2 regions of the Alteromonas sp. W12 genome follow, and region 1 is predicted to be linked to the other one. Evidence: predicted binding sites of a transcription regulator. Region 1 holds the regulator's gene; the other holds the start of a gene.
What was found. The regulator FliA, encoded in region 1, starts transcription of late flagellar genes. The targets are predictions, from matches to a motif close to CTAAAGNTNNNNNNNNNNNNGCCGATA.
Positions count from the first base shown of each region.

Region 2: the regulator FliA is predicted to act here: its motif matches at 7,005-7,031, upstream of pomA (flagellar motor protein PomA).

Region 1 is NZ_LQXH01000001.1:628,603-644,511, reverse strand. It holds gene ppnP (pyrimidine/purine nucleoside phosphorylase) at 1-275, opposite strand, end outside; gene AWH61_RS02620 (DUF938 domain-containing protein) at 310-900, opposite strand; gene metH (methionine synthase) at 924-3,548, opposite strand; gene AWH61_RS02610 (homocysteine S-methyltransferase family protein) at 3,558-4,625, opposite strand; gene metA (homoserine O-acetyltransferase MetA) at 4,629-5,567, opposite strand; gene AWH61_RS02600 (DUF2802 domain-containing protein) at 5,679-6,113, opposite strand; gene AWH61_RS02595 (chemotaxis protein CheW) at 6,173-6,664, opposite strand; gene AWH61_RS02590 (chemotaxis protein CheW) at 6,682-7,488, opposite strand; gene AWH61_RS02585 (ParA family protein) at 7,496-8,260, opposite strand; gene AWH61_RS02580 (protein-glutamate methylesterase/protein-glutamine glutaminase) at 8,289-9,419, opposite strand; gene AWH61_RS02575 (chemotaxis protein CheA) at 9,448-11,682, opposite strand; gene AWH61_RS02570 (protein phosphatase CheZ) at 11,695-12,450, opposite strand; gene cheY (chemotaxis response regulator CheY) at 12,485-12,868, opposite strand; gene AWH61_RS02560 (RNA polymerase sigma factor FliA) at 12,905-13,636, opposite strand; gene AWH61_RS02555 (MinD/ParA family protein) at 13,633-14,499, opposite strand; gene flhF (flagellar biosynthesis GTPase FlhF) at 14,505-15,909, opposite strand, start outside.
Region 2 is NZ_LQXH01000007.1:841,161-857,069, reverse strand. It holds gene AWH61_RS11300 (LON peptidase substrate-binding domain-containing protein) at 1-473, opposite strand, end outside; gene AWH61_RS11295 (nuclear transport factor 2 family protein) at 730-1,185, shown strand; gene AWH61_RS11290 (SDR family NAD(P)-dependent oxidoreductase) at 1,182-1,901, shown strand; gene AWH61_RS11285 (NAD(P)/FAD-dependent oxidoreductase) at 1,912-3,177, shown strand; gene AWH61_RS11280 (DUF1365 domain-containing protein) at 3,174-3,917, shown strand; gene AWH61_RS11275 (SAM-dependent methyltransferase) at 3,920-5,176, shown strand; gene AWH61_RS11270 (flagellar motor protein MotB) at 5,264-6,193, opposite strand; gene pomA (flagellar motor protein PomA) at 6,193-6,954, opposite strand; gene xseB (exodeoxyribonuclease VII small subunit) at 7,365-7,607, shown strand; gene AWH61_RS11255 (farnesyl diphosphate synthase) at 7,637-8,527, shown strand; gene dxs (1-deoxy-D-xylulose-5-phosphate synthase) at 8,560-10,440, shown strand; gene AWH61_RS11245 (phosphatidylglycerophosphatase A family protein) at 10,576-11,076, opposite strand; gene thiL (thiamine-phosphate kinase) at 11,118-12,083, opposite strand; gene nusB (transcription antitermination factor NusB) at 12,132-12,554, opposite strand; gene ribH (6,7-dimethyl-8-ribityllumazine synthase) at 12,567-13,040, opposite strand; gene ribBA (bifunctional 3,4-dihydroxy-2-butanone-4-phosphate synthase/GTP cyclohydrolase II) at 13,215-14,315, opposite strand; gene AWH61_RS11220 (riboflavin synthase) at 14,336-14,998, opposite strand; gene ribD (bifunctional diaminohydroxyphosphoribosylaminopyrimidine deaminase/5-amino-6-(5-phosphoribosylamino)uracil reductase RibD) at 15,019-15,909, opposite strand, start outside.

The sequences.
Region 1 (15,909 bases):
AAGCAAAGATAAGCGGTAGGCGTAGACACTTTTACGTCAAAAGAAGCATCGGCGGGTACATTAAAGCTGCTGCCTGTAGCAAAAGATTGCCATTCGTCACTTCCCGGAAGCTTCACAACTAGCTCACCTTCAACCACTTTCATTAGCTCTTTTTGTGATGTAGAAAATGTATATTCACCCGGCGACATCACGCCCGAGGTGCAGGGGCCGTTTGCAGATTCAAACCCAATCGAGCTCACTTTATTGTCGAAATAATGGTTTACTTTAAAGCTCATAGCTACTCCTTTCATTGATGCAAGAGATGCTTTTCTAGCGTTTTTGCCAAATAAGCATATGGTTGTTGGCGGGCATGTCGATTATTTCTTGCAAGCTTAACTCGCCTGCCCAAGCAGTAAGCTCATTGATATCGCGGTAGCCACCATAACCACGCGCTAAAAGCGAAGTATGGAAGGCTTGGTTACTTTCAGAAGTAAACTTACCACTATGTGTAAAAGGGCCATACTGACAGAATACGCCCCCTTTGGGTAAGTGCAACGCTACTGATTCCATGAGTAGCTTCGCCTCTTCTTTTTGCATGATATGCGCGGTGTTTGCCGTAAAAATCCCGTCTATGTCGAGGTTGGGAAAGTCATCTTGCCCAACGGTGAATGCAATGGGAGGTTTCACATTCCCCGTATTTGAATCACTCAGCCACGCGGCAATGCCTTCGTGATAGTGTGGTTGGTCGCTTGTGTGCCAAATAAGATGGGGCAAATGCTCAGCCAAAAATACGGCGTGCTGACCTGTTCCACTCCCTATCTCTAATACCTGTCGGCAATTGGCAAATTTACGTTCAAGCACGCTCAAAATGGCGCGCTTGTTGTTCTCACAAGCCTGACTAAAAGGCTTTTCGATTTGCATACACGTTACCTGCCTAATCAGCATTAATCACTTAAGTTTGGACCCAACCACTTTTCAGCCTCTTCTAAGGTCCAGCCTTTACGTGTGGCGTAATCTTCTACTTGGTCGGCTTGAATTTTGGCGACAGCAAAGTATTTGGCATCAGGGTGAGCAAAATACCAACCCGATACTGACGCCCCCGGCCACATGGCGTAACTTTCCGTAAGCTTCATACCTGTATGCTGCTCTGCTGACAATAAATCCCAAATAAGCTGCTTTTCAGTATGCTCGGGACACGCGGCGTAGCCTGGTGCCGGTCGAATGCCTTGGTATTTTTCGCGAATAAGTTCTTCGTTACTTAGTGATTCGTCAGCGGCGTAACCCCAGTAATGCTTACGCACTTGCTCGTGCAGATATTCCGCAAACGCTTCGGCAAGCCTGTCTGCCACCGCTTTAACCATAATGCCGTTGTAGTCATCGCCAGTCTGAATATAGCTATCAGCAAGCTCGTCTTCACCTATACCGCCGGTGACGGCAAAAGCGCCCACATAATCATTTATGCCACTCGACTTTTCAGCTACAAAGTCTGCTAAACAATAATTAGCGAATTTGTCTTTTAGGGTTTGCTGACGCAAGTGATGGGCAACACCTTGAATCTGGTTTCTCGACTCATCGGTATAAATTTCAACATCGTCATCAACGCGGTTGGCAGGAAACAAGCCGATAACGCCTTTCGCCTGAAGGCTGTTCTCTTCGATAATTTTATCCAGCATGGCGTTGGCGTCGTTAAACAATGACTGTGCCTGCTCTCCCACCACCTCATCTTCAAGTATACGTGGGTACTTGCCTGCCAAAGACCAGGTTAAGAAAAATGGCGTCCAATCAATGTAGTTGCGCAGCGTAGCCAAATCGGCGGTTACCGGTGTTACACCTAGGTTCGCAGGCTTTACTGGTAAAGTCGTAAAATCTGGCTTAAAAGCGTTTTCTCTGGCTTGAGCTAATGTCACCGGCTTGCTGCGCGGCTTTTTACGGGCGTGCTGTTCACGTACCGTATCGTATTCTTTTGCCAATTCCTGCGCGTAAATCTCGCGGGACGTTTTGTTTAGAAGGCGCTGACATACGCCTACTGCTCTACTAGCATTTGGAACATAGGCTACAGGCGCATGGTAGTTTTGTTCAATTTTTACCGCAGTGTGCGCTTTAGACGTAGTCGCCCCGCCAATAAGCAGCGGGATATCAAAGCCCTGACGCTCCATTTCTTTGGCAACGTGAACCATTTCATCTAGTGAAGGTGTAATAAGGCCCGACAGGCCTATCATATCAACGTTTTCATCTTTAGCGGTTTGTAAGATTGTCGCCGCTGGCACCATTACGCCAAGATCAATCACTTCAAAGTTATTGCACTGAAGTACCACGCCTACGATATTTTTACCGATATCGTGAACGTCACCTTTTACCGTAGCGAGAAGAATTTTACCGTTGCTTTTCGCATCGTCTGACTTTTCTTCTTCAATGTATGGCTGTAAATGGGCTACCGCCTTTTTCATTACACGGGCCGATTTTACTACCTGAGGAAGAAACATTTTTCCTTCGCCGAACAAATCCCCTACTACGTTCATGCCGTCCATTAACGGCCCTTCAATAACATGTAACGGACGCTCAGCTTGTTGACGCGCTTCTTCAGTATCTTCAATGATGTAATCGGTAATGCCTTTAACAAGCGCATGCTCTAAGCGCTTATTCACTTCTTGCTCGCGCCAGGATAAATCTTCCTTTGCGGCCGCTTTACCGTCGCCTTGATAGTTCGGTGCAATATCGAGTAAGCGTTCAGTAGCATCACTTCTGCGGTTTAAAATCACGTCTTCAACCGCATCTCGAAGTTCAGCCGGTATTTCGTCATATACCTCTAGCTGACCTGCATTCACAATGGCCATATCCATACCGGCTCGAATAGCGTGATATAGGAATACCGAGTGCATAGCTTCACGTACCGGGTTGTTACCTCTGAACGAGAACGAAATATTAGAAAGACCGCCGGAAATATGAGAGTACGGGCAGGTTTTACGAATCTCACGGGTAGCTTCAATAAAATCAACCGCGTAGTTATCGTGCTCTTCAATACCCGTCGCTACTGCGAAAATGTTAGGGTCAAAAATAATATCTTCAGGTGGAAAGCCGACTTCTTCTGTCAGCAGCTTGTAGCTACGCTGACAAATCTCAACTTTGCGGGCTTGTGTATCGGCCTGACCAGTTTCGTCAAACGCCATCACTACGGTTGCTGCACCGTAGCGCTTTATTAGCTTGGCTTGGTTTAAGAAGAGCGCTTCCCCTTCTTTTAAGCTGATAGAGTTAACAATCGCTTTGCCCTGTACACACTTAAGCCCTGCTTCGATAACATCCCATTTAGACGAGTCAATCATAATGGGAACTCGGCTAATATCAGGCTCAGAGGCGATGAGGTTCAAAAAGGTGATCATGGCCTGCTTAGAATCAAGCATGGCCTCATCCATATTGATATCGATGATCTGCGCGCCGTTCTCTACTTGTTGCCTTGCGACATCAAGTGCAGTTTCATAATCACCTTCAAGAATAAGTCGTTTAAAACGAGCGGAGCCTGTTACGTTGGTACGCTCACCGATATTAATAAATGTAGAAAATTCTGCGCTCATAATGCCCTCCTAGTGTACAAACGGCTCTAGGCCTGACAAACGCATTTTGGGTTCAAACTGTGGCACTTTTCTTGGCGCAATTCCATTGACCGCGTTAGCAATATCGCGAATGTGTTCCGGCGTACTGCCGCAGCAGCCACCTACAATATTCACTAGCCCAGACTGCGCCCATTCTTTGATGTGCTCGGCCATTTCAGGGCCTTCCATGTCGTATTCACCAAACTCGTTGGGTAAACCAGCGTTAGGGTGCGCTGAAATTAAGCACTCACTAACAGAAGCCACTTCATCCACGTATTGGCGCAGTAAGTCTGGTCCAAGAGCACAGTTTAAGCCGAATGAGAATGGACTGATGTGTCGCATGGAATAATAAAACGCTTCCGCGGTTTGACCAGACAGCGTGCGCCCTGAGGCATCGGTAATCGTGCCAGACACCATAACGGGTAGCGATATACCCAGCTTTTCAAAAACCGACTCTACCGCATAGGCTGCCGCTTTCGCATTAAGTGTATCGAAGATGGTTTCCAGCATGATTAAATCTGCACCGCCTTCAATTAGCGCTTCGGTAGACTCGCTATACGCTTCCACGAGTTCGTCAAAAGTAACATTGCGTTTGCCTGGGTCGTTAACGTCAGGCGAAATTGAAGCAGTGCGATTTGTTGGGCCAAGTACACCTGCCACGAAACGGGGTTTGTCGGGTGTCTTTGCTGTGAACTCATCGGCAGCTTTACGTGCCAATTTAGCTGCAGCTAAATTAATATCACGGGATTGAGCCTGCATATCGTAATCTGCCATAGCGATAGTCGTAGCATTAAACGTATTCGTTTCAATAATGTCCGCACCAGCTTCAAAGTAATCACAGTGAATTTGATAGATGATATCGGGCTGAGTAAGAACCAACAAATCGTTGTTACCCTTAACATCGCAGTGCCAGTTGGCAAACTGTGTTCCGCGATAATCTTCTTCTTCTAACTTATGGCGCTGGATCATGGTGCCCATGGCGCCGTCTAATATAAGGATGCGCTTTTTAGCGGCTTCTGTAAGCGTTGCTTGCGCGCTAGAATTTGGTCTTTGGCTCACGTGCTACCTCTTTGGCTGTGACTTTTCAGCAAGCTGACTTAAATCGTAAGGCGTGGTCTGATAGACATAATAATTCAGCCAGTTTGTAAACAATAGGCTGCCGTGTGAGCGCCACTGTACAATAGGAGACTTGGCTGGATCATCCCCTTCAAAATAGTTTTTTGGAATTACTGGCGTTTGTCCCGCGGCAATATCTCGAAAATACTCGTCTTTAAGTGTATCTGGATCGTATTCCGGGTGACCCGTTACAAATACCATGCGCTTATCTTCTGACGCCACAATATAAGCGCCTACATCGTCAGACTCTGCAACAACACTAAGTCCATCGACGCTGTTATACAACGAGGTGTTAATATGCCCATAACGGGAATGTGGTGCGTAAAAAGAAGGATCAAAGCCTCTTAATAGCTCATTGTTCGGGTCATTCACTTTATGTTTAAAGACACCTGAAAACTTTTCGTCTCTAAGCTCTCGTGTAATGCCGTAAAAGTGATACATGGCGGCGTGAGCAGCCCAACATAAGTAAAGGGTTGAGTTCACGTGACGCTGCGCCCACTCCAATATGGTGGTCATGGTTTCCCAGTACTTTACTTCCTCGTAATCGATAAGCGCGAGAGGCGCACCGGTGACAATGAGGCCATCGTATTTCTTATTCGCTACCGCTGAAAAGTCGTGATAGAAAGCATCCATGTGCGATTGCGGGGTATTCTTCGGCGCTTGATTATCAATTCGAATTAAATCCACGTTTATTTGCAGTGGCGTGTTCGATAACAGGCGAAGTAACTGTACCTCGGTTTCTATCTTGTTCGGCATTAAATTAAGAATACCGACTTCAAGAGGACGAATATCCTGATTGGCAGCCCTGTCCATGTCCATGGTAAAAATATTTTCACCTAGTAGTACATTCTGCGCGGGTAATTGCTCAGGAATACGAATTGGCATAGAGGGCTCCAGTGATAAATTACAATATCTGTATTGTGTCTATAACTGGCGATATGTCAACATCTTTACGTCTAGACGTCTAAACGTTTTTTTCTCTGGTGCTCAAAAATACTAATTATTTTGTTTATGCACCATTACCAACATCTCAGCTTCGGCACGAGGAATGTCGCAGGCTTCAATAATTTCATCAATGCTAGCGCCTTGCTTGACTAAGTCCGCCGCACGCTGATATAGGCGTAGGGAAGGATCTTGAAGCTTGAGTTCTCGAAGCTGGTTTTCAATATCAGTTTGCTTTTCGTCTAACTCTTGAAGGTGTCGAGTGATCACCAAGGTGCGTGCTTGCGCCTCAGTTTGTTGATTATTTGCATTTTTAGCAAGGGCTTCAGTGCGGGCAATAGCCTCTGCGTTAGCATGTTCGCTTTCGCTTAATGCAGAACGCAACTGCTTAACGTGTGAATACAGCACACCCATCGCGGCGATGAGTATAACTACAAGAATACACAGTATGAGTTCTAATAAGGTAGGTGCAGCAAGCTGCCAATCCATGGACATAACCCTTGGGGAAATGTAGGCAGTATTATATTCAATACCGCCTATTCATTTATTTAGATGTTGCTAAGCTCATCCCACTCTTCGTCGCTTAACAATTTATTAAGATCTACAAGAATAAGCAGTTCGCCGTCGCGGTTACTTACACCTTGGATAAACTTAGCACTCTCTTCAGTACCTACGTTAGGGGCACTGTCAATCTCTGAAGATTTCAAGTAAACCACCTCAGCGACACTATCCACAAGAATACCAACCACCTGCTCGTCAGACTCAATAATAACGATACGGGTATTGTCAGTAATTTCTGTTGGCGGTAATCCGAAACGAGCACGTGTATCGATAACCGTTACTACGTTACCACGCAGATTGATAATACCAAGTACATAGTCAGGTGCACCGGGTACAGGGGCTATTTCGGTATAACGCAAGACCTCTTGAACTTGCATCACGTTGATACCGTAAGTTTCTTCACCTAAGCGATACGTTACCCATTGAAGGACTTCGTCGTTGCTGTCGGTGGCGTTATTATTTATTCTTTCGTCGCTCATGAACCTGGCTCCCAATACTATGGCGTCTGGTCGTTACTGCCTAAGCCTTTGTTAAGCATAGATATTAATTCTTCAACGTCAATTAACGCGCACATTTTTTCTTTAACCATCCCTGCTAACCAGGGACGCTTACCTGTGGACTCGCGCCATTTAACATCATCGGTAGTCAAATTGACCGTATTGACTAGCTTTTCACTAGCCAGACCCCACGCACTTTCCCCTAACATTATAAGATATCGGTAGTTAAGCGATTGTGCGAGGTTTTCGTCATATTTTTCTGGCATTACCCATTTTGCAGAGTCAACAACACTTAGTTTAGACTCTCTGTGCAACATTACACCCATAAACCAATCAGGTTTTCCAAATAAAGGGCCAATCTTCTCAATTTGGTGGATCCCACCTAGCGACGTCAAAGGCACCGCAAGTGTTAACCCTGCAACCTCAAAGAATAGCGCCTGAAAGCGAAAACCGAGAGTATCCTTTAGTGGAACTTTTGTTTTTTCAGCGCGGTTTAACGCAGCTTCTTGTTCATTTTCTACTAAAGTTTCTGCGTGAGACTGTTGCTGTTCATCTTCAATTGTCTCTGCTTTTTGCGTTTCAATTAACGATGTAACCTTTTCCGCTATCGCTTCTTGTTCATTCGATTGCGGCTCACTTTCATTGGCGGTAGAAGCAAGTGCCGTTTCAGCCATCTGCTGAGAAGCCTGCTCGAGCAATTTTGCCGTGCGCGCAGTCACATCTTCCGGTGCTTCTGGCTCTTTGAGGAGGCTATCAAGGTATGCCTCCATCACTTCTTCACGGGCAAAAGGCGATTGCTTGCTCATGTTCTCGTTATTTCTCCAATACCGCTAATAGTTTCTCGTACGCAGACACACCACGTGTTTTGGGGTACGCTGCGGAAATGGGAAGCTGTACTAAACTTGCATCCCTGAAGTGCGTGTCGACGGGAATAACCCCTTCCCACACGCGCTCACCATAGTCATTCATTAAGCGCTTTCGCGATGCAAGCGCCGCGTTAGTGCGCTTATCAAACATAGTTGGAATAATCACAGTATCAAAGGATTTGTCCAACGAACGTCCCATGATTTCCATGGTACGAATCATTCTGTCTAGCCCTTTAAGCGCCAGATATTCCGTTTGGGTAGGCACGATAACCTTGTCACACGCTGCAAGAGCGTTAACCATCAGCACCCCAAGCACTGGAGGGCAATCGATGATAGCAACATCAAATTCTCCTGCGATTTTTGCCAACGCTTTTTTTAGGACTAAGCCCATACCTTGTTCGCTACCCATCGTTCTATCTAAGGTCGCGAGCGCCATTGTTGCAGGAAGCACATATAAGTTGTCTAACTTTGTCGGGCACAGACAATCCATAACATTATCGGCCGTAATGTCATTAGACTTAATAAAAATATCGTAAACTGAATGACTTGACGCTTCTGCATCGATACCGAAGTAATAACTCAGCGATGCATGTGGATCAGTATCAATCATGAGCACTCGCTTGCCTTGCTGTGCAAGCAAGCCGCCAAGGCTCACCGTAGTGGTAGTCTTTCCTACACCACCTTTCTGATTCGCTACTGTCCACACTTTCATATTTGCTGTTCCATTACTGTTCAAACTGCTATCGCATTTCGGTTTGAACGCAACTGCTCATATCATCAATGTTTATATTTTTACTGGATATATTGGCAACGGCTACAGCTTGAGGCATACCATACACAACACAGGAATCTTGGTCTTGAGCCCAAATCGTTGCGCCTTTTTCCTTGAGCATTCGGCATCCTTCTCTGCCGTCAGCCCCCATACCCGTTAATATAATTCCTAATACATCCCCACCATAAGCTTTAGCCAGAGAACTGAAAGTGAGATCAACACTGGGCTTATAATTCACCTTGTCACTCGCACTTGCATCAACAATGGCAATGCGTTTATTCGCACCTATGGTTTCTAGCAACATTTGCTTCCCACCGGGAGCAAGATACGCATGACCTGGTTTTAAAATGTCGCCGTGCTCGGCTTCTTTTACTCTAATCTTACAGTTTGTGTCTAAACGCTGTGCAAATGCCGTAGTAAATGTTCCAGGCATGTGTTGTACAAGCAAAATGGGGTATGGAAACTCTGCAGGTAAAGGAGACAGCACCTTTTGAAGCGCCACAGGCCCGCCTGTAGAAGCCCCAATTGCCAAACACTTGTAGTGCTTTCCCGTCGCTCTTACAGACGAAACGGTTGGCTGTTTGGCTGCGTCTTTATGCCCTGATAGCAACCCTGATGTTTTAAAGAACGCCTGCTTTGGCGCATTATCAGGAAGCTTTCTTGCCTCTGTAGAGCGAAACGACGGACGCTTAAGACCAATACCACGACGCGCTATTAAGCGTACTTTTGTACACAACAAGCGCGATGCGTCTTTTCTGTCCTGCGCGATATCTTCAAATTTCTTCGGTAAGAAATCGAGCGCGCCCGCTTCTAACGCATCTAATGTCGCTTGCGCACCATGGTGCGTAAGCGAAGAAAACATAAGAATAGGTGTAGGCCGTTTGTCCATTATGGCCTTTACAGCTGAAATGCCGTCCATGACAGGCATTTCAACATCCATCGTTATCACATCCGGCTTAAGCGCTTCTGCTTTTTCAAGTGCATCGCGCCCATTTCTCGCTTCCCCAACAACTTCAAGTTCCCTATCGCCATCGAGTATTTCTTTTACTCGACGACGATAAAAAGTCGAGTCGTCCACGACAAGGACTTTAAAGACCATGGATTATTATTCCTGTTAATTCATCGCCTTACTTGATGGGTTTACGCGCATACCGTTTAAGCAGGCTCGGAATATCTAAAATTAGTGCAATTCCACCGTCTGATGTAATCGTGGCTCCCGCCATACCAGGCGTGCCTTGCAATAATGCATCAAGCGGTTTAATAACCACTTCTTCTTGGCCTATTAGCGCGTCTACTACGAATCCTACTTGTTGTGTACCAATTTGCACTACAACAACGTGTCCCTTTTCTCTATCGATGTTTTTGGGACCTCGAATCAACCATTCACCAAGGAAGAACAACGGAATTGCTTTTGAACGAACTATCATTGTTAGCTGGCCATCGACCGTGTTGGTCTTTTTGATGTCCATATTTATTATTTCGTTCACCGCACCCAATGGTAACGCAAAGGTTTGTTTGCCTACAACAATCATTAGCGTCGGAAGAATGGCTAGCGTTAGCGGAACTTTGATATCCAGTCGCGTGCCTTTTCCTAGCTGTGAATCAATGTTCACGGTGCCGTTGAGTTGGTTAATTTTGGTCTTAACCACGTCCATGCCCACACCGCGACCAGAAATATCACTAATTTCTGTTTTGGTTGAGAACCCTGGCGCGAATATCAAGTTAAACGCTTCAACATCCGACATACGTGCAGCTGCGTCTGCGTCTAGTACACCGCGACTAATGGCAATTTCTTTAAGCTTTTCAGGATCCATTCCTTTACCATCATCTTCGATGGTTAGAAGAATATGATCGCCTTCTTGAGATGCCGATAGCTGAACCGTACCCATGCGCGGTTTACCCGCTGCAGCACGATCATCAGGCATTTCAATACCATGGTCGACGGAGTTTCTCACCAAATGCACAAGTGGATCGGCCAGTGCTTCAACCAGGTTTTTGTCTAAATCAGTTTCCTCACCCACAAGCTCAAGGGTTATTTCTTTTTTCAAGCTTCTAGCGAGGTCTCGAACAACGCGAGGGAAACGACCAAACACCTTCTTGATAGGTTGCATGCGGGTTTTCATTACCGCACCTTGCAAGTCGCCCGTTACCACATCTAAGTTGGCAATGGCTTTGGACATGCTTTCGTCGTTACTGTTGATACCCAAGCTTATTAGTCTGTTTCTCACTAGTACGAGTTCACCCACCATGTTCATAATTTGGTCAAGGCGCTTGGTATCTACACGTACTGTAGTCTCAGCAGGAGGCGCAGCTGGTGCCGCCTTCTTCTCATCTTTTTTAGGCGCTGCTTTTGGTGCAGCAGGTGCGCTTGCTTTAGCTGGCGCTGCGGCGCTAGGAGCAGGCGTCGCTTTTGGCGCAGCTGGCGCTGCTTGTTTCGCTTTTTGAACCGCTTCTGTTGCTGCCTTATCTACAGGAGGCTCTGGCGCCTTTGAAACGGCTCCTTGCTTGGTAGGCCCTTGCCCTGAGCCATGCAGTTGGTCAAGCAGTGCTTCAAATTCGTCATCGGTGATTTCTTCATCACCAGCTGCACTCGGCGTAACTGGTGCTGGAGCTGGTGTATTTGCCGTTGGCGCAGCTTCTTCACCACCAAACTTGCCTTTGCCGTGTAAATCATCGAGCAACGCTTCAAATTCTTCGTCGGTAATATCGTCGTTATCACTAGCGGCAGCTGGTGCAGCAGCCTTTGCAGGTTCGCTTTTAGCCGCTGAGGACTGTCCTGGTGCCCCAGAGCCATGAAGCTCATCAAGCAGCGCTTCAAACTCATCTTCAGTGATTTCGTCAATACCGCCGCTATCACCAGAACTTGGTGCCTGTGCAGTAGGCTCTTCAACAACTAATTCTGGCTCTTCAATCGCGGGCTCAGGTTCTGACGCCGGCGCGCTTTGTTCACCAAAAATATTCTCATCTGGAGATTCCGGGCGACTTAGTTTGTGTAATAAGTCTACTAGGTGTGCATCTGCTGGCTCTAATGGATCCCGAGCTTTCACTCGTTCAAACATTTCAACCACCACATCTGTGGCTTGCAGAATAATATCCATCAGTTCAGGGGTTAGTGTTCGTTGACCGTTACGCATTACGTCAAAGACGTTTTCCGCTCCGTGACAAATTTCTACTAACTCGGTAAGAGACAGGAACCCTGCTCCCCCTTTAACTGTGTGATAACCACGGAAAATTGCATTCAGCAAATCCGCATCTTCAGGATTGTTCTCAAGATCAACGAGCTGTTCTTGTAATTGTTCAAGTATCTCTCCAGCCTCAACTAGAAAGTCCTGTAATATATCCTCGTCAACATCAAACGACATGCGCCCGCTCCCCTAAAAACCTAAGCTAGACAGAAGATCATCTACATCATCTTGGCCTGACACGACGTCGTCGCGCTTATCGGCATCAATGATAGGGCCTTCTGCCTCTACACCATCAACCTTATCGGCCTTAACGCTGGATGGTTTAGTTTGTTCTGCACCGTCGCGTTCACCAAACATGGTAAGCATGTTAACTAAGCTGTCTTCCACTTCTTTAACCAAGTCGATAACGCGGCGAATAACCTGACCAGTTAAGTCTTGATAACCTTGAGCCATCAATACTTCTGTAAGTAACTGTGTAAGTTTAGCTGACTGTGCCGAACCTTCTTCCAACAATTCGTCTAAGTCTGCGCATAAAGCCTTGAATTCACCCAACTCTATCTGGCGATTCATCAGCTTCTTCCACTCAGGCATAACCTTTTCAATGCGCGCCGACAGCATTTCAGCTATAGGCATACTCGCTTCAACGGCATCCATAGTAGTATTAGCAGCTTTTTCAGTTTCTTCAATTACGTAGGTTAGGCGGGATTGTGCATCGGGAATATCATCGGTCGCGAGATTTTTAATGCGGTCGTCTATTTGGAAATTATTCAGCGCGTCATGAAGCTGACGCGTCAGTTTCCCTACTTCGGCAAATAACTCAACGTTTTCTTTCATTGAGGCCGCTTCTAATAGGGCATTGGCTGAAGCGTTGTCACCCTCTTCAAGGTAGGTGACAAGCTGTTTTGCTTCTTCCAACGAAATTGGAACGTTTACATTCGTTGACATCCAGTAAACCTCATTTCTCTGGTGAGCGTCTGGATCAACCTAAACGTTCGAATATTTTATCTAATTTTTCTTTAAGTGTTGCTGCAGTGAACGGCTTAACAACGTAGCCATTAACACCTGCTTGCGCGGCGGCAACAATTTGCTCTTTCTTCGCTTCAGCAGTAACCATAAGTACTGGTAGGTGCTTGAGCTTGTCATCGGCTCTAATCGCGCGAAGCAAGTCAATACCCTGCATTCCAGGCATGTTCCAATCGGTAACTACGAAATCGAAATCACCTTGCTGCAACATAGGCAATGCAGTACTTCCGTCATCCGCTTCCTGGATGTTGGAAAAACCCAAATCTTTAAGTAGGTTTTTGATGATACGTCTCATGGTAGAAAAATCATCGACCACGAGAATTTTCATGCTTTTGTCCAAAATAGCCTCCAGTGAGGGGTTAATTGTTATTAATTTCTATTCTTCGTCAGCTTGCCACGACTTCATTCGTGATTTGAGTTTTAACATGGCCTGACTGTGAATTTGACTGACTCTCGATTCACTTACATCAAGAACCTCACCAATTTCTCTTAGGTTCAGCTCTTCATCATAATACAGCGAAAGTACAATCGCTTCTCTTTCAGGTAATGTCGTAATTGCATGGGCAAGCGCTTTTTGGAAAGCGCCTTGCATCAAATCTTCCAGTGGTGCGTCGCTACCTCGATTTTGCTCTGTCGAAATAACATCTTCTGACACACCTAAATCTTCAATACCTACCAGCTTTCCGGCATTTACTTCATTAAGCATTTGGTGATAGTCCTGCAAGCTTACATTAAGCTTATCAGCAATATCAGAATCTCTAGCATCGCGGCCTGTTTCGCTTTCTACTTGCGAAATTGCTTCAGTGATCGCTCGGCCATTTCGGTGGACTGAACGCGGTGTCCAATCCCCTTTGCGAATTTCATCTAGCATAGCACCGCGAATGCGAATACCGGCAAACGTTTCAAAGCTGGCTCCTTTTGAACCATCAAAGTTTCGTGCGGCTTCTAATAATCCAATCATGCCTGATTGAATTAAATCGTCTACGAGAACACTAGCCGGCAATCGCGCTATCAAGTGATGCGCTATACGCTTAACCAATGGCGCATGTCTTTCGACTAACTGCGCTTTATCGGTTTGTTGTTGATAAGCGGCTGCCTTGCTGTTCAACGCTGACTTCCTACGGCTTTTTCTGCAACTAACTGTTCAATAAAGAACTCTAAATGGCCACCTGGCTGCGCTGGAATAGGCCATGTTAAGGCTTTACTCGCCAACTGTGTTATTGCAACGGCTGCAGGTGAACCTGGGTAAGCATCGACAATGGCTGTTTGTTTACGCACTGCTTTACGAATGTTCTCGTCAAACGGTACTGTCGCCACTAATTCTAGTGCAACATCTAAAAAACGCCCTGTCACTTTGCTTAATTTACTAAATAACTCTTGGCCTTCTCGCACGTCGCGCACCATATTAGCCACAACTTTGAAGCGGAAAACACCGTGCTCTCTATTCAGAATTTTTATCAATGCATACGCATCTGTCAATGAGGTAGGCTCGTCACACACAACGACCATGATGTCTTGTGAGGCTTTTGAAAAGCTCAACACCATGTCTGAAATACCTGCCGCTGTATCAACGATAAGCACGTCAATCTGCGAGCGCAGCTCACTAAAGGCACGAATTAGGCCAGCGTGTTGCGTTGGCGACAATTCTGCCATCGACTGCGTGCCTGATGTGGCAGGGGCAATCTTTATTCCGTGCGGACCGGTCACTAGTACTTCATCAAGTGTACATTCGCCGGAAAGCACGTGGGATAAGTTTTTCTCAACACGCAAACCTAACATAACGTCTACGTTAGCAAGACCGAGGTCCGCATCGAGAACCATTACACGTTTACCTTGCTTCGCCATGGCGATAGCGGTGTTCAATGTAATGTTTGTTTTACCTACGCCACCTTTGCCACCGGTGACGGCGATTACTTTGATTAACCGTGATTGCTTCATTTTTCTTAAGCTACTCGCTTGGTCGTCAATCATACTGCTTATGCTGTTTTAATTGCGTTGTTACCACTAGTATGATTCAAACCGTACTTTTTATAAAGCTTTGCAGCAGCGGAAACCAAAGATTTCGCTTCTGCAATCTTAATGTCTTCAGGTACTTTTTGACCATCGGTGACATAACTAACCGGTAATTGGTATTCAACCGCTGCACTAAGCACCTCTCCTAAAGAGTAGCACTCATCTAACTTTGTGAAAATACAGCCACTTAGTTCAATATCATCATACGCTTGAATGATTCTCTGCAAAGCAGGATATTGCGTATTTGCTTGCGCTACCAAATATTTTTTAACATTTGGCATTTGTCCGTTATCAAACTGCTTAATTTGTTTAATTAATCGACTGTCTCTTTGACTAAATCCAGCCGTATCAATCAATACTAGTCGCTTATGACGAAGTTGGAATAATAAATCCGCAAGTTCTTCACTAGTCTGCGCTTTTCTCACCGTGCAGCCAATAATCTTTCCGTATGTCGCTAGCTGCTCATAGGCGGCAATTCTATACGTATCGATGGTAATCATCGCAACCGACTCTGCACCGTATTTTTGCGCATAGCGGGCAGCAAGTTTCGCAACGGTAGTTGTTTTACCGGTACCTGTTGGTCCTACTAATGCAACAGCACCTTGTGCGCTAAGTATATCGTTTCCTGTCACATTTATGCGATTAGCCAATAGGTTAAGAAGATATACCCATGCATCTCGTTCGTTGTAATGTGACGGCGTATAGCTAATAAGCTGTTTCGCTAACGCGTTGCTTAACCCCATATCGGTTAAACGGGTGATTAGATATTGATGAACAGGTTTTTGACGTTTGTTTTTAGCTTCCATCAAGTCGGCCACTTGATATTGCAATACATCGCGAAGAGACGCTAGCTCTTCCTTGATTTGCGCAAGCTCCGCTGACTGCGTCACAGCGGTATCATCCATACTCGACGCTTGATGCTCTGGGAAAGCGTTCTGACGAACTGGTTCATGAGAAGACTGCTGGGCTTCTACGTCGTCAATAAAGGCTTCTGAGAAGTCTAAGTGCGAAGCAATTTCATTGGCGTGCTTAGCATTTGCTGTCATTGGTTGGTTAGGTTGCGCGGGACTCGCTACGCCATTATTTCCACCGTGCTGCTTTTCTAGCAGTGCTTTAAGGCTATCAGGACCGTCGTCACCAATGATTTCGCTCAAGCTAGGCACTGCCTTTTGACCAGGTGTTTTTGCAGCGGCTTGTGGAGACGCTTTCGGCGTAAACAACTTCGCTTCAGGTTCTTTGTCGTAGGCTGCGACAAGCTCAATACCGTCAGCGACTTTGCGATTTGACATGATCACAGCGTCACTGCCCAATTCAGCTTTAACTTGGCTTAACGCCTCACGCATATCTTTGCCGAAGAAACGTCTAATT
Region 2 (15,909 bases), on a different contig from region 1:
CGATTTAATACCCAATTAGGGCAATCAAACTTTGGTGATTCATAAAGCGATGCCAACTCTTCGTAATTTCCAAATATTTCTTTAAGTCGCTCGTCCATAGGCGCTATTTGTTGAGGAGCCAAATCGCACTGCCAAGGTTCTAACACCTTGCAACTACCGGTACGAAGACCATCTTTTTCAACTTCTATGCTACTTACCTCAACTAAATGAGAACCAGCAACCTTTATGCCAAGCAACCCATCATCGAGCATGTCGAAGTCAACAACCTGCGCATAAGTACCTATTTTATGAATATGCTCATTCAAATTTTTGTCACCGTTAGCATTAAGCATACACATCACAAAGCCTTTATTTTCAGCACATGCCTGCTTAACCATTCGCACGTATCGTGGCTCAAAAATGCGCAATGCCATTCTACCTTCCGGCAAAAGGTGCGCAGATAAAGGAAATAAAGGAAAACGTTCTACACTCATACTCAGCACTTCCGAAAACACGAAAATAATTACGCAAGTGAGAACAATTAGGATCGAATGGGAAAATTTTTCACATATAAATGGAAAAACATGATCTTTAGCACGACGATTAATGTAATTTAGTTTTTAAATAAAACATTAACAGATTTCATATCAGAGACTTGCAATTTGAACGTGAAAATAACCGCGAATTTTTTTAAGCGTCGACATTACCGATATGCAAATCTGATTTTGAATTATGAGTTAAGGAAAGGCCATGGACGTCATTGGACGCTTTTGTAAAATTTACACAGACATATGTCAAATTTCTCCAGACGACATAGAACATATCTATGCCGACGACATACTGTTTATCGACCCAATCACTACACACCATGGCATTGATGAAGTAAAACGCTATTTTTCTAACTTATTGACGCAAGCCGAAAGCTGTAAGTTCGACATTGCGGACATTTTTACTTGCTCGCCCAATGGCTCAAAAGAGCATCCATCAAGTCATTCAAAGGTTACCCATATCGCAAACTGGACGATGACCCTTACGCTGAAAGATAGTGATAAGCAAATTACGCTAGATGGCACCACGCAACTTGGTGTCAGCGATGACAGCATTATTTACCACAAAGATTATTACGACTTGGGCGAAATGGTCTATGAGCACGTACCCATCCTAGGTTTTGTCGTAAAAAAAATTAAAGGGAAGCTAGCAAAGTGAAAAGTATTCTAATTACTGGCGCCACATCGGGTATTGGTAAAGCATTAGCAATAAAGGCTGCAAACAGCGGTTATCAAGTGATTGCCTGTGGTCGAAATGAAGACACACTCAACGAGCTCAGTAAGTACAATAATATTAGCGCATGCCAGTTCGATGTCACTGATCTTGACGATACTCGACGGGCGCTAGCAACGGTTAAGTTTGACATTGCTGTACTCAACGCTGGTACCTGCGAATATGTAGATATCGACAACTTCGAGCCAGACATGTTTCGCCGCGTATTCGAACCTAATTTCTTTGGCGTTGTTCATTGTGTAGACGCTCTTCTTCCACGACTTAAGCAAGGCGACAAGCTTGTGATTGTTGACAGCATGGCTCGCCTACTTCCTTTTACGCGAACGCAAGCGTACGGTGCGAGCAAAGCTGCCCTACATTATTTTACAAAATCATTAGAAGTAGACCTTCACCACAAAGGCGTGAAAGTGCAAGCGGTGTCTCCTGGATTTGTAGAAACGCCCCTCACAGATAAAAACGATTTTGAAATGCCAATGAAAATTAGCGCTGAAGAAGCCGCTGACGCTATGCTTAAAGGAATAGAGGGCAACAAACAAACAGTTTTCTTCCCTCGGTTCTTTGGTTTTATTCTGCGCTTTATGCATATACTGCCAACCCCACTGCAAAAGCGATTGTCGTTGGCAATGAGAGAAAAACAATAAGAGAAGATGAATGAACAATAAGATTGCCATCATTGGCACAGGTATTTCTGGTTTGACCTGCGCGCACCTTCTAAATAGGCAGCACGACATCACAGTGTACGAAGCAAATGACTATATAGGTGGTCATACTGCAACGAAGAAAATAAGCGACAATGGGGAAACTTACCATATCGATACAGGCTTTATCGTTTTTAATGATTGGACCTACCCTAATTTTATAAAGCTCATTAATCAGTTAAATGTTGGGTATCAACCAACAGAGATGAGCTTCTCTGTAATGAGTAAAAAGGCAAACCTCGAATACAACGGCAATAACTTAAACAGTTTATTTGCACAGCGGCGTAATATTTTGAGGCCTAAATTTTGGCGCATCGTGAAAGATATATTGACGTTTAACAAAGCGTGTAAAGCGATGGTCGCAGAAAACCGTAATACTTCTTCACTTACGTTAGAAGACGTCATTAGAGAATTAAAACTCAGCGATGACTTTGCACGTTATTATATCTTGCCTATGTGCGCCGCAATTTGGTCCAGCAGCTTAGAGCAAACGAGAAAGTTTCCACTCACGTTCTTTTTGCAGTTTTTCAACAACCATGGCTTGCTCAATATTACCGACCGTCCTCAGTGGTACACAATTAAAGGTGGGTCAAGCCAATACATTCCGCCTTTAATCGCACCATTTGAGTCTAAGATAAAACTATCGACGGCCGTTCTGTCGGTAGCGAAAAGCGATGATAAGTGGCAGGTTACCGACTCTTCAGGCAAGGCTGCGATGTATGATCATGTGGTATTTGCGTGCCACAGTGACCAAGCGTTAAAAATGATTCACTCACCGACTTCGCTGCATCGAGATATCCTTGGAAATATCCCTTACGCAGAAAACGACGTGGTGATGCACAAAGATATTTCACAGCTGCCTAAAAGAAAATTAGCTTGGGCGAGTTGGAATTACAGCTTAAAAGAAGACGCAAGTGAGGAAGCCCGCCCCGCTTCTGTCACTTATAACATGAATATTCTTCAACGCCTTGAAGCACAAAGCACCTACTGTGTAACGTTAAATAATACTGCGGAAATAGACCAAAAGAGTATTCTTCGAAGCTATCAGTACGCACATCCGCAATACAGTGCCAGCATGGTCAACGCCCAAGCAAGAAGAAATGAAATTTGTGGCGTAGACAACTTACATTTTTGTGGAGCCTACTGGTATAACGGTTTTCATGAAGACGGCGTAACTAGCGCACTTGATGTTTGTTCTCGCTTTGGTGAAGCCCTGTGATAGAAAGTGCCATCTACAAGGGTAAGGTTTATCACCAACGGTTTAAGCCTACTCAGCATAAATTTGACTATGACATTTATTTATTTTGGCTAAAGCTTGAGAGCAACGAACTCGAAACCTTGTCCAGTACGTTAAAACGCTTCTCTGCATACGACAAGGCTAGAGTGCGTTTCAAGCGTGAAGACTATTTAGGTGATCCCTCTTTACCTCTAGGTCAGGCAGTAATAGACAGAATGACAGAGTTAAACGGAGGGAAGACGCTTCAAGGCGATGTCTTTATGCTGGGACAACTGCGTATGTGGGGGCTGTATTTCAGCCCGGTGAATTTCTATTACCTACGCAATGCCGAAGGTAAGTATACACATATGCTTGCCGAAGTAAGTAATACGCCGTGGAATGAGCGTCATCACTACCTTGTAAATCTAGATACTCAAGACGATACGCCAAAAGCTTTTCATGTTTCCCCGTTTAATCCAATGGATATGACCTACAAATGGTCGATATCGCAGCCGTCGACTAGACTGTCACTTGCGATGGATTGTGTAAGAGACGACAAAGAGTTCAGTGCAGGGATTAATTTGACTAAATTTACTTTAGATAATGCGAATCTATCTGCGGCACTTAAACGTATACCCAGTATGACAATAAAAACTGTGGCTGGAATTTATTGGCACGCGCTTAAACTATTGCTTAAACGAACGCCACTGTATACACACCCAGAAAAAAGTCAGGAACAATAACAATGTCTTTTGGTGAATCTGTACTACTGACCACCTCAGAGGTCTCCTTTGTAGATAAAGCGTGTAGAACTCTATTCCTACAATGCTTAAAACAACTGCCTTTTGGCAGTCTAACCATTCAAGAAAACGGCGATGTCGTTGCGCGTTTCGGCACAGACGAAAGCGATTTGCGTGCAACGGTAAATATCAAGGATGTACAAGCCTATCGACGCTTACTGCTTGGCGGAAGTGTGGGCGCCGGAGAAGCATTCATGGATGGGTTATGGGACAGTGACGACGTAACAGCCGTGGTAAGAGTGTTTGCTAGGAATTTATCTACCCTTGACGAATGGGAGAATAAATTTAAATGGGTGACTATGCCCATCAACAAGATTCAACACTTTGCACGTCGAAATACAAAGGACCAAGCCAAGAAAAATATCGAGGCGCATTACGATCTGGGTAATAAGCTTTATACCCGCTTCCTTGACCCAACAATGATGTATTCGTCAGCCATATACCCAGATCCGAATGCAACTCTCAATGATGCACAAAATTACAAGCTCAAAGCCATTTGCGACAAGTTACAGCTTAGCGAAACCGATCATCTTCTAGAGATTGGCACGGGCTGGGGCGGGCTAGCCGTCTATGCTGCTAAGCATTATGGTTGCCGCGTAACGACCACTACCATTTCAGAAGAGCAGCATGCATGGGCAAAAGAATGGATTGCCCGAGAAGAACTTGAAAGCAAAATCACTTTGCTGAAAAAGGATTATCGCCTACTTGAAGGCAAGTACGATAAGCTCGTGTCTATCGAGATGATTGAAGCTGTAGGCAAACAATTTTTAGGAAATTTCTTTGAGAAATGCTCGTCACTTTTAAAAGACGACGGCCTAATGCTGCTTCAGTCAATAACCATTGATGACAGACGTTACGACAGCTATTCAAATAGTGTCGACTTTATTCAGAAATATATCTTTCCGGGGGGATTTTTACCTTCTCAGCACCAGCTTAACGCTCACCTGAAAAAGTACACTAATATGATGATTCGTGACTTACACGACATCGGGATTGACTATGCGAAAACATTGAACCATTGGTATGAAGCATTTATTTCTGCAAAAGATGAGCTTTTAAACGACGGTTATGACGAGCGTTTTATGCGAATGTGGACCTACTACCTGAAATATTGTGAAGGTGGTTTTTTAGAAAGAACAATCAGTACCGTTCAACTTGTGATTTCAAAGCCTCATTACAGACTTGATTTGGCTCGTGTTTAACAACGCTAATTATCGATAGTAGTGACAAAAAAAGCGGCGCCCTTTTGGCGCCGCTTTCTTGTTTGAAGCTGACACTAGGTCAAAGCACTACTCATCTACAACTGATATAGGCTTAGACAGCATTGGCTTACCCTGATTAATATTAATTTCAACGCGACGATTTTGCGCTCGGTCTGAAGGTGTAGTGGCATTTTCTACAATTGGATCGGTATCTGCCTTACCCACTACCGACATACGACTTTCGTCAAACCCTGGCGCGGTACGCATGGCTTCTGCGACCGCGACAGCGCGCTGCGCTGACAAGTCCCAATTAGAACGATAGAGTTCATTAGCAATATGCTGGCCATCACTGTGCCCTGAAATTTCGATTTCTCCAGGCACATCCGCCAACAGCGTACCTATTTTTCTCAACACCGGTTGGAATTGGGGCTGCAAAAAGGCCGAGCCCGCCGAAAAGGAACCGTTTTCACGGATTCGAATGGTTAACTGCTGACCCAACGATTCCATTTCCACCGAACCATCTAGAATTTGTTTTTCGAGCTGCTGAGCTACTTTTTTCATCAGTTCAGCCATTTGCGACTGATCGGTGCTTTGTTCAGCCGATGAAGACGATTCTGTAGCAGTTTGTTGAGATTGTCCGCCACGCTGCTCGCCGCGCTGCTTCTGCCTTCCGCCGGCAGAATCCTCATTACCAGCCTGAAATTCCAGCATTTGCTGGGTCATTTCGTTAGTTTGCTGCTGAATGGACTCAATAGGCGTAGGGTCAGGCTTGCCAGGACGAAACTCCATTGCAATAACACTGGTACCCTTTGGAATATCTTTTACTTCAATTTTATTTTGCACACCAAAGGCAAACTTCATAGAGCCTGCAATTTGTTTAAACTTCAGTACGTCCATTTCCGAAAACGAAAGTAGCAGTACAAAGAAGCACATAAGCAATGACATTAAGTCTGCGAAGGTTACCATCCAGGCTGGAAGTCCCTCGGGGGGACATTTTGGGCATTCTTCTTCGGCCATTACTCTTCCTCTGCGCTTCCGCGTTTACTCGCCGCAAGGTAGTTCTTTAATACCCCTTCGATAACACGTGGGTTCTGGCCGTCGGCAATACCCACAATACCGTCAAGAACAAGACTCTGGTTTAACTTCTCTTCTCCAGCTCTTACCGCCAGTTTAAAGGCAATTGGCAAACACACGACGTTGGCAAAAAAGGCACCATAAAGCGTGGTTAATAGCGCTACCGCCATGGCAGGGCCGATGGCTTTAGGGTCATCCATGTTTGAAAGCATGGCAACCAGACCGATCAAAGTACCAATCATACCCATCGCTGGTGCTACGTCACCCATTCCTTTAAATATAGAAGCGCCGAACTCATGCCTTTCCGTTGTCATAGAAATATCTTTAGCTAACGTTTCTCTCACCACTTCAATGTCGTGACCGTCCACCAGCATGTCCACACCCTTTTGCATGAACTCATTTGAAATTTCCGCTTCTTCTAATGCCAGAAATCCGCCTTTTCGTGCAGCGTCTGCCATTTCAACAATCTTTTCGATAAGCTCTTCAGGCGTTTCGATTTTGAACATGAATGCTTTGCCAGCAACTTTACCCGCACTGAAGAATTGGCCCAACGTAAACTGAGATAGGACAACAAATAGTGTTCCCCCGAATACAATAAGTATTGATTGCACGTCGATGAACATGCCCAAGCTGCCGCCCAGAATCATAGCCATCACTATGAAACCAATGGCGCCCAACATACCTATGACGGTTGCTAAATCCACTCACTCTTCCCCATTTATGCGCAGTCAGTGCTGTTAGTGTACAAATACCCTATCGGCAAAAGATAGAAATACTAAAACGACATTATTGAAAAATATCACATTTATTTGTTTATTATGAAGTAGGTTCTATGCAAAAGCGCAGCTTTGTCTTTTTTCTAAACTAAAATACCTAGCGCTTTTTCAGCTCCTTACTTTTTCCTTCACAGTAAATAACACGGTTACTTCTGAAAGGTTAGTGAACCCTGCATCGAATATAGCACAATTTGCTTGTATGTTGCCTTTTGAACTGGATGAAAAAAAAGCTATGTTACTGTGATATAGGCGATATACGGACAAACCATTTGACCCTTGTGCAACCCTCGGTTAATGTGCGCGGTATACGTATTTTGGCCACTATATTGAGTGTTTTTATGACGACAGAAAAAGCATCAGCGTCTTTTGAAGAAACTTTATCAGAACTAGAAGCTATCGTTAACGAAATGGAAAGCGGTGATCTGCCTCTTAATAAAGCACTAGAAAAATTTGAGCGCGGTATAGCACTTTCCCGCCAAGGCCAACAATCTCTTGAAAACGCCGAGCAAAAAGTAAAGATACTGCTCAGTGAACAAGGCGAAGAAACGCTCCACCCTCTTCCTGAAAGTGAACAGCCATAAATCGTTCATTTTTAACTAACAGGCAATCTATGAATTTTTCTGCTTTGCATCAGCAAGTTAAACAGCAAACTGATGCATCTCTTCTTACATTAATTGACGAATTACCCGATTACGCGCCGCGCTTAAAAGACGCAATGCGTCACGCCTTACTTGCTGGCGGTAAACGGATGCGGCCACTACTTGTTCAAGTAGTAGGTAACACCCTAGACGTGCCCAAAAAAGACCAAATGGCTATTAGTATGGCCATTGAATGTGTGCATGCCTACTCGTTAGTCCACGACGATTTACCAGCCATGGACGACGACGACTTGCGCCGCGGTATGCCAACCTGCCATATCGCCTTTGATGAGGCTACCGCTATTTTAGCTGGCGATGCGCTGCAGGCACTTGCATTTACAGTGTTAGCTGATGCGCCATTAAGCACGTATGCTGAAACAAAGCGTAGCCAGTTACTGTCTGTACTTGCGAAAAGTGCGGGTTACATAGGTATGTGCGGTGGGCAAGCTATCGATTTAGCCAGCACCGGCAAAACCATCTCGCTAGAAGAACTAAAACAGCTGCATAGATTGAAAACCGGTGCATTGTTAAAAGCCTGTGTTGAAATGGTCGCCATTGTTAGTGAAGGCTTACTGCCTCAAACTAAAATTGACTTAATGGCTTATGCCGCGGATATTGGGCTAGCTTTCCAAGTTCAAGACGATATTTTAGATGTGGAAGGCAGTAGCGAAAAATTAGGTAAGCCCGCGGGGTCAGACGAAGCGTTAGGGAAAAATACCTTTCCAGCCAAACTTGGTATTACAGGCGCTAAACAAGAATTAGAAATGCTTCACGATAATGCACTTCAAGCATTGGCGCGTTTACCCTACAATACTGACAGTTTAATTGCGTTTAGCGAGCTTTTGGTAAAACGCGACCATTAGCCACGCGCCATGTTGAAAAAGATAATAAGTACATGAGTTTAGATCTCCAACATTACCCAACGCTTGCGCTTGCGCAAACACCCGATAAATTGAGGCAGTTGCCCCAAGACAAATTACGCGAGCTCGCCGATGAGTTGCGTGAGTACTTACTTAACAGCGTAAGCCAAACCAGTGGGCACTTTGCATCTGGTTTAGGCACAGTGGAACTGACCGTCGCTTTGCACTATGTGTACGACACCCCCTTCGATCGACTGCTGTGGGATGTAGGTCACCAAGCTTATCCGCACAAAATCCTTACAGGTCGTGCAGAGCGCATGAGTACCATTCGCCAAAAGAATGGTCTGCACCCTTTCCCATGGCCGCCTGAGAGCGACTACGACACCTTTGCAGTTGGTCATTCGTCTACATCGATTAGTGCAGGGCTGGGCATGGCTGTGGCTGCCGAAAAAGAAGGCAAAAACAGAAAGGTTGTAGCGGTAATTGGCGACGGTGCTATGACCGCTGGTATGGCGTTTGAAGCCCTTAATCACGCTGGTGATATCAAGAAAGACATGGTAGTTGTACTTAACGACAACGAAATGTCTATTTCTGAAAACGTAGGTGCGTTGAACAGTCACTTAGCTCGCTTGCTTACAGGCAACTTTTTCAACTCTATACGCGATGGCGGCAAAAAGCTGCTAAGCAATGTACCTCCTATTAAGGAGTTTGCCAGCCGTGCAGAAGAACACATTAAAGGCATGGTTGTCCCGGGCACGATATTTGAAGAGCTTGGCTTTAACTACATTGGCCCTATCGATGGCCACGACGTAAATGGTGTTGTCGATACGCTACGCAATATGCGCAAGTTTGACGGCCCGCAGCTACTTCACGTAGTCACCAAGAAAGGTAAAGGTTACGCGGTTGCTGAAGAAGACCCTATCAAGTTCCACGCGGTACCAAAATTCAATCCGGCTGACAACGCTTTGCCAAAATCTAAGCCTTCAGCTCCTACCTACTCTGCAATCTTTGGGAAATGGCTGTGTGATATGGCGGCACAAGACCCTAAGCTAATGGCGGTAACGCCAGCAATGCGCGAAGGTTCAGGCATGGTTGAGTTTTCTCAGCGTTTTCCAGAGCAGTATTTCGATGTTGCGATCGCTGAACAGCACGCGGTGACCTTTGGCGCAGGCCTTGCCAAAGACGGTATGAATGCGGTTGTTGCTATTTATTCGTCGTTCCTGCAGCGCGCCTACGACCAGCTCATTCACGATGTGGCGATTCAAGACTTACCCGTATTGTTTGCCATTGATAGAGCCGGTATTGTTGGCGCAGATGGCCCTACTCACCAGGGGGCGTTTGATATCGCTTTCCTTCGCTGTATTCCGAATATTGTGGTTATGGCTCCTTCAGATGAAAATGAATGTCGTCAAATGCTCTACACGGGTCACAAGCTACAAAAACCAGCTGCTGTTCGTTACCCTCGCGGTGCTGGCATGGGTGTCACGCCTGACGAAGCTATGACAGAGCTTGAGATTGGTAAATCTCGTACGTGTCGAGAATCATCAAAAGGCAAGTCTGAAAGTATCGCCATTTTAAACTTTGGCTGCCTACTGCCCTACGCGCTTGAAGCTGCAGAGGCGATTGACGCTACCGTTATCGACATGCGTTTCATTAAGCCGTTAGACGGCGACGCAGTATTAAAAGCAGCCAGTGAACACAGCGCTCTTATCACGCTAGAAGACGGTTGTATTATGGGGGGAGCTGGCAGTGCGGTGCTTGAACACTTGCAGCAAAATGGTGTTCTTAAGGCAGTGAAGATGTTGGGTCTCCCTGATAGCTTTATATTACAAGGCACTCAGCAGGAAATGTACAAAGAGCACGGCCTTGACGCCGAAGGTATTATTGCAGCGGCTAGCAGTTTAAGCGCTAACTAATTAAGCTTTAAAATCACCACTAAGACATTAAAAAGCCCGCTATTTTGCGGGCTTTTTCGTAAATAGTTTGCTCACCGTCAACTGGCTTTCCTTTGAGGTAAGTTTAACAAAATGGCGGCGAATATTCGTAATGAATTAAAACAAAGCCAATGCGGCAGGCCAAAACGCTATTAGTAAATGTAGACAACCGCATGCCATGGCGCCAGCGATTAGATCGTCAAGCATAATGCCTGTACCGCCGTGTAAACGCTTATCGATAATACCTATTGGCCAAGGCTTTAAGATATCGAAAAGCCTGAATAGAACAAAGCCTACAAGCAAAGAAGACGCTGAAATAGGTACAAACAGAAAGGTCACAAACATGCCCGCTATTTCATCCCACACTATAGAGCCGTGATCGTGAACCTGCATATCGTCAGCCGTTTTACCGCACAGGTAAATTCCTACAACTGAGAATATCAGCGTAAGCGCGATAAAGGAAATTAGGGAAATCTGGCTACACGCAATAAGTAGGGGCAACGCAGCAAGTGAGCCAAAGGTTCCCGGCATGAAAGGAATAAGTCCACTGCCAAAGCCTAGTGCGAGAAAATGCACTGGATTTTTCATACTCACTCTAGCGCGAAACTCAGCCTGCATGCTTTTTCCTTTTTATTGCTTTTGTCGGACAAATAGGCCGCCTAAAAGGCGTGCTCGTAACCTGACACATTAACAGGTGTGTACTTTTCGTTGTCTTTGAGCAATGAAAGTGTGCCGTTATGACCGGTTAATTGGCCAATACATGTGGCTTTCACGTTTGTGCTTGCCAACGAGGTTTCAAGACTTCCGCGCTGCTCTTCACTTACAGTGAAAATAAGCTCATAGTCATCGCCTGCAGACAGCGCGTATTCGATAGCTTGCTCAGGTGTAACCGCGCTTGTTAATGCTCGTGACAACGGTAAACGCTCTACATGAACATTTGCACCGCAATTTGACGCTTTTAAAATATGACCTAAATCTGAAATTAAACCATCAGAGATATCAATGCACGACGTTGCAATACGTCGGATAGCTGTGCCCACCGCTACGCGAGGAGTTGGGAAGTAATGACGATTTACCAATACGTCTTTCGCTTCACCACTTACACTCAGCTTATTTTGCAGGATGTCTAAACCTGCACCCGCGTCACCAAGCGTTCCTGTGACATAAAGCCAATCACCCGGCTTAGCGCCGCTACGCGTTAGCTCAGAACCCGGCGGTATAAAGCCTTGAGCTGTAATCGTGAACGCCATTGGGCCTTTAACCGTATCGCCACCGATAAGCTGTACAGAATAGTACTGAGTTAGCTCATAAAGGCCCGAAACAAAGTCATCTAGCCAAGCTTCGTCCACTTCCGGTAATGACAGTGATAAGCTAATCCACGCTGGCTCTGCGCCCATTGCGGCAAGGTCGCTTAAGTTTACCGCCACTGTTTTATACGCAACAGACTTCGCCGGTGCGTCTTTCAAAAAGTGCACACCTGCAACCAGGGTATCTGTGGTAACGGCAAGCTGTTGGTTTTCAGGAACCGTTGTTACAGCACAGTCATCACCAATACCAATAACAACGTCTTTGCGTTTGTGGCCGCTGTTTGAAAAGTAGCGGCCGATAAGATCAAATTCTTTCACGGTAATTTTTAAACCCTTTTAGCGGCAGTCCATGCCGCCACGGTAAGGTTAGTCGCGCTCGTCTTTGCGCAATGTGCGCACTGCTTTATCCAGTGCACCATTAATGAACTTGTGACTTTCTTCAGCACCAAATGCTTTAGCAAGCTCAATCGCCTCATTAATAATTACGCGGTAAGGGACGTCAATGCGCTCGGTCAGTTCCAGCGTCGCAATGCGCAAGATTGCTTTTTCAATAGCGTCTAACTCTTCAGGCAAACGGCCAAGGTAAGGCTTGATGATCGCATCAAGATTACTTGCGTTGTGTGCAACACCGCGAAGCAGAGCTTGGAAATACGCCATATCTACCTTTTGCATGTCGTTACTGGTGGCTAGCGCCAGTTCAACCTGCTGAATATCGTTGTGACTCATTTGCCATGAATACACGCCTTGCAGAGCGAGTTCACGGGCTTTACGACGAGCTGAAACTTTCACTTAATGTTTACCTTAAAGCTTTTCAACAGCATCGATAACGTTAACCATTTCCAGCGCACCAAGTGCAGCTTCTGCACCTTTGTTGCCCGCTTTGGTTCCTGAACGCTCGATAGCCTGTTCAATTGAATCTGTTGTAATTACGCCAAATGATACGGGTACACCGTATTCAAGAGAAACTTGCGCAAGACCTTTGTTGCATTCGCCTGCTACAAAATCAAAGTGTGGTGTACCACCACGAATAACCGCACCTAGTGCGATGATGGCGTCAAATGACTTTTTCTCAGCTAATTTCTTAGCTACTACAGGTAACTCGTAAGCACCAGGTACACGTACTAACGTGATATCGTCATCACTCACTTCACCGTGACGCTCTAGTGTATCTAGTGCACCTTCAAGTAAGCTTTCAACTACAAAGCTATTAAAGCGTGATACAACGATAGCAAATTTCTTACCGGTTGCTCTGATATTACCTTCAATTACCTGCATGGATTCATTCCTCGAGAAAAAACGGCGCGAAGTATACCACAACTGCGCCCAAACTAAATCGATTGTTTCTTTAACTTCAACTATTCGTAAACGGGTACGTTAGCTTGACTCAATGTGGGAAGGGAGTGCTCGTCGCAAACCCTCTCCACTTTAGCTCCGCCCTACAGCTAAGTACTAGTCGTGCACGTACTCCACTACTTCAAGGCCGTAACCTGAAAGTGCGTGATATTTAATTGGCTTACTAAGAAGACGCATTTTGTGTACGCCCATTGATGCTAGAATTTGACTGCCTACACCAATAGTGCGTGACGACCCCTGCCAGTCAGCGCCAGTCGGGCGCTCGCCTCGGTCTTCTGCGGCAAAGCGGCGTACCTGACTTTCAATATGCTCTTCTTTACCTAATAGCACCAATACGCCACCGTCTTCTGAAATTTTGCGCATGCCATCTGCAAGCGTCATCGAGCGATGAATACCGCGGGTAGACCCAAGAAGATCACTAAACGTATTGTGAAGGTGTACACGTACAAGTGTCGGCTCATCTTCTTTAATTTCGCCTTTTTTAAGTGCGAAATGAAGTTGGTTGTCGATGCTGTCTTTAAACGTGTGAAGCTCGAAGTCACCATACTCGGTTGGCATATTGCATTGAGCGACCTTTTGAATGGTGGTTTCGTTGAGATTGCGATATTCAATTAAATCAGCAATGGTGCCGATTTTAAGATTATGTTTTTCAGCAAACTTTTCTAGTTCTGGACGACGGGCCATCGTGCCGTCTTCATTGAGGATTTCTACAATAACCCCAGCAGGCTCTAACCCTGCCAAACGCGGTAAATCTACACCAGCTTCAGTGTGACCTGCGCGGTTTAACACGCCACCGTCTTTAGCAATTAGCGGAAAAATATGACCCGGCTGTACAATGTCTGTCGCTTTCGCATCTTTCGCTACAGCAGCTTTAATGGTTGTTGCGCGATCTGCCGCCGAAATGCCTGTAGTCACGCCGGTTGCCGCTTCAATAGACACAGTGAAGTTGGTAGAAAACTGTGCTTCGTTTTTATCCACCATAAGCGGAAGATTCAGGGTGCGACAGCGCTCTTGCGTCATTGGTAAACACACTAAACCGCGAGCGTGGGTTACCATAAAGTTAATGGCTTCAGGCGTCACATGCTCTGCCGCCATTATCAAATCGCCTTCATTTTCCCTGTCTTCGTCATCCATCAAGATAACCATTTTACCTTGGCGAATGTCTTCAATAATTTCTTGTGTAGTGTTAAATGCCATGTTGTGTGCTTCTTGTAGGGTTATTTTCTTAAAAATCCGTTCTCGGCAAGAAATGCCATGTCAATGCCTTTGCTTTTTGGCTCGGCGGCTTTGTCGCCCAACATCAATCGCTCTAAATAGCGCGCAATAACATCAACCTCTAAGTTCACCGCTGTGCCCACCTTATAGCTCCCCATAATGGTTTCTTGCAATGTATGAGGAATGATCCAAAGCATAAATTCTGCGCCATTAACTTCGTTAACAGTTAAGCTGATACCATCAACGGTGATACTACCTTTATGCGCAATATATTTAGCCAAGGCTTCTGGCGCTTTTACCCAGAACTCTACGTAGTCTGAGTGCTTAATGATTTGTGTAACCTCGCCTACACCATCAACGTGACCAGAAACGATATGACCACCTAAACGGTCGCTTGGACGCATCGCTTTCTCAAGATTCACCGTAGAGCCTGCGCTGTAATGTGCAAAGCCCGTTAATTTGATGGTCTCTGCCGACACATCTGCACAATAATAATCGGGGCCCATATCAGTAACTGTTAAACAAACACCATTGGTCGCAATACTGTCGCCGAGTGCGACATCAGACATATCAAGCGTAGGCGATGAAACGGTAAGTCGAATATCGTTGCCACGGTTATCAAGCTTCTTGATTGTACCTAGCGCTTGAATAATTCCTGTAAACATAAAGTTCCTCTTTAATCGCGTTAACCACGGGTGTTGCTAACATCAGGACGGAAGATAAGCTTAATATCGTTACCCACTTGACGATTTTCAATAAGCGAAAGCGAAATACATTCATTTAGCGACGTGAACGCGGGTAAATTAACCATACTGACTCCCTTATCACCTAAAAGCTTAGGCGCTTGGTAGCAAATAAGTTCATCCACCAGCCCTTCTTGCAATAATGCACCGGCAAGGCCTGGGCCTGCTTCCACCCACACTTCATTATATTGCTTATCGCCTAGTGCTGACATAAGTGAATGTAAATTGAGTTTACCGTCTTTTTCGTCCAGTTGGAGATAGTGCTGAGTAGCGGTGTCTGGGTGAGCCTGTGACGTCGCCGTGATCGTAATATTGCCGTCGTTAAAAAGTGTGTAGTCTCTACTAAGCTTACTTTTGCTATCTACAACCACACGTGCTGGCTGGCGGATATGATCTAGTGGATACTTTTCAAACTGAGCCTCTTTTTCACGAACTAAGAGGCTAGGATTATCAGCTTGTACCGTACCCGAACCCGTCAATACTACGCAACTTTGTGCACGATACTGTTGCACATCCCGCCTTGCTTCTGCACCAGTAATCCACTGACTTACCCCATTTTGAAGGGCTATTTTTCCATCTAGGCTAATACCTAATTTCACGCGAACAAAGGGCCTACCGGTAAGCATGCGTTTAATAAACCCAGGGTTTAGCGCTGCGGCCTCAGCAGCCATCACTTCGCTTACCACTTCGATGCCTGCTTCCTGCAGAATGCTAATACCGTTACCGCATACGTTTGGATTCGGGTCGGTCATAGCAATAACAACACGCGCTACCTTTGCTTCTACCAAGGCAACAGCGCAAGGCGGTGTGCGACCAAAATGACTACAAGGTTC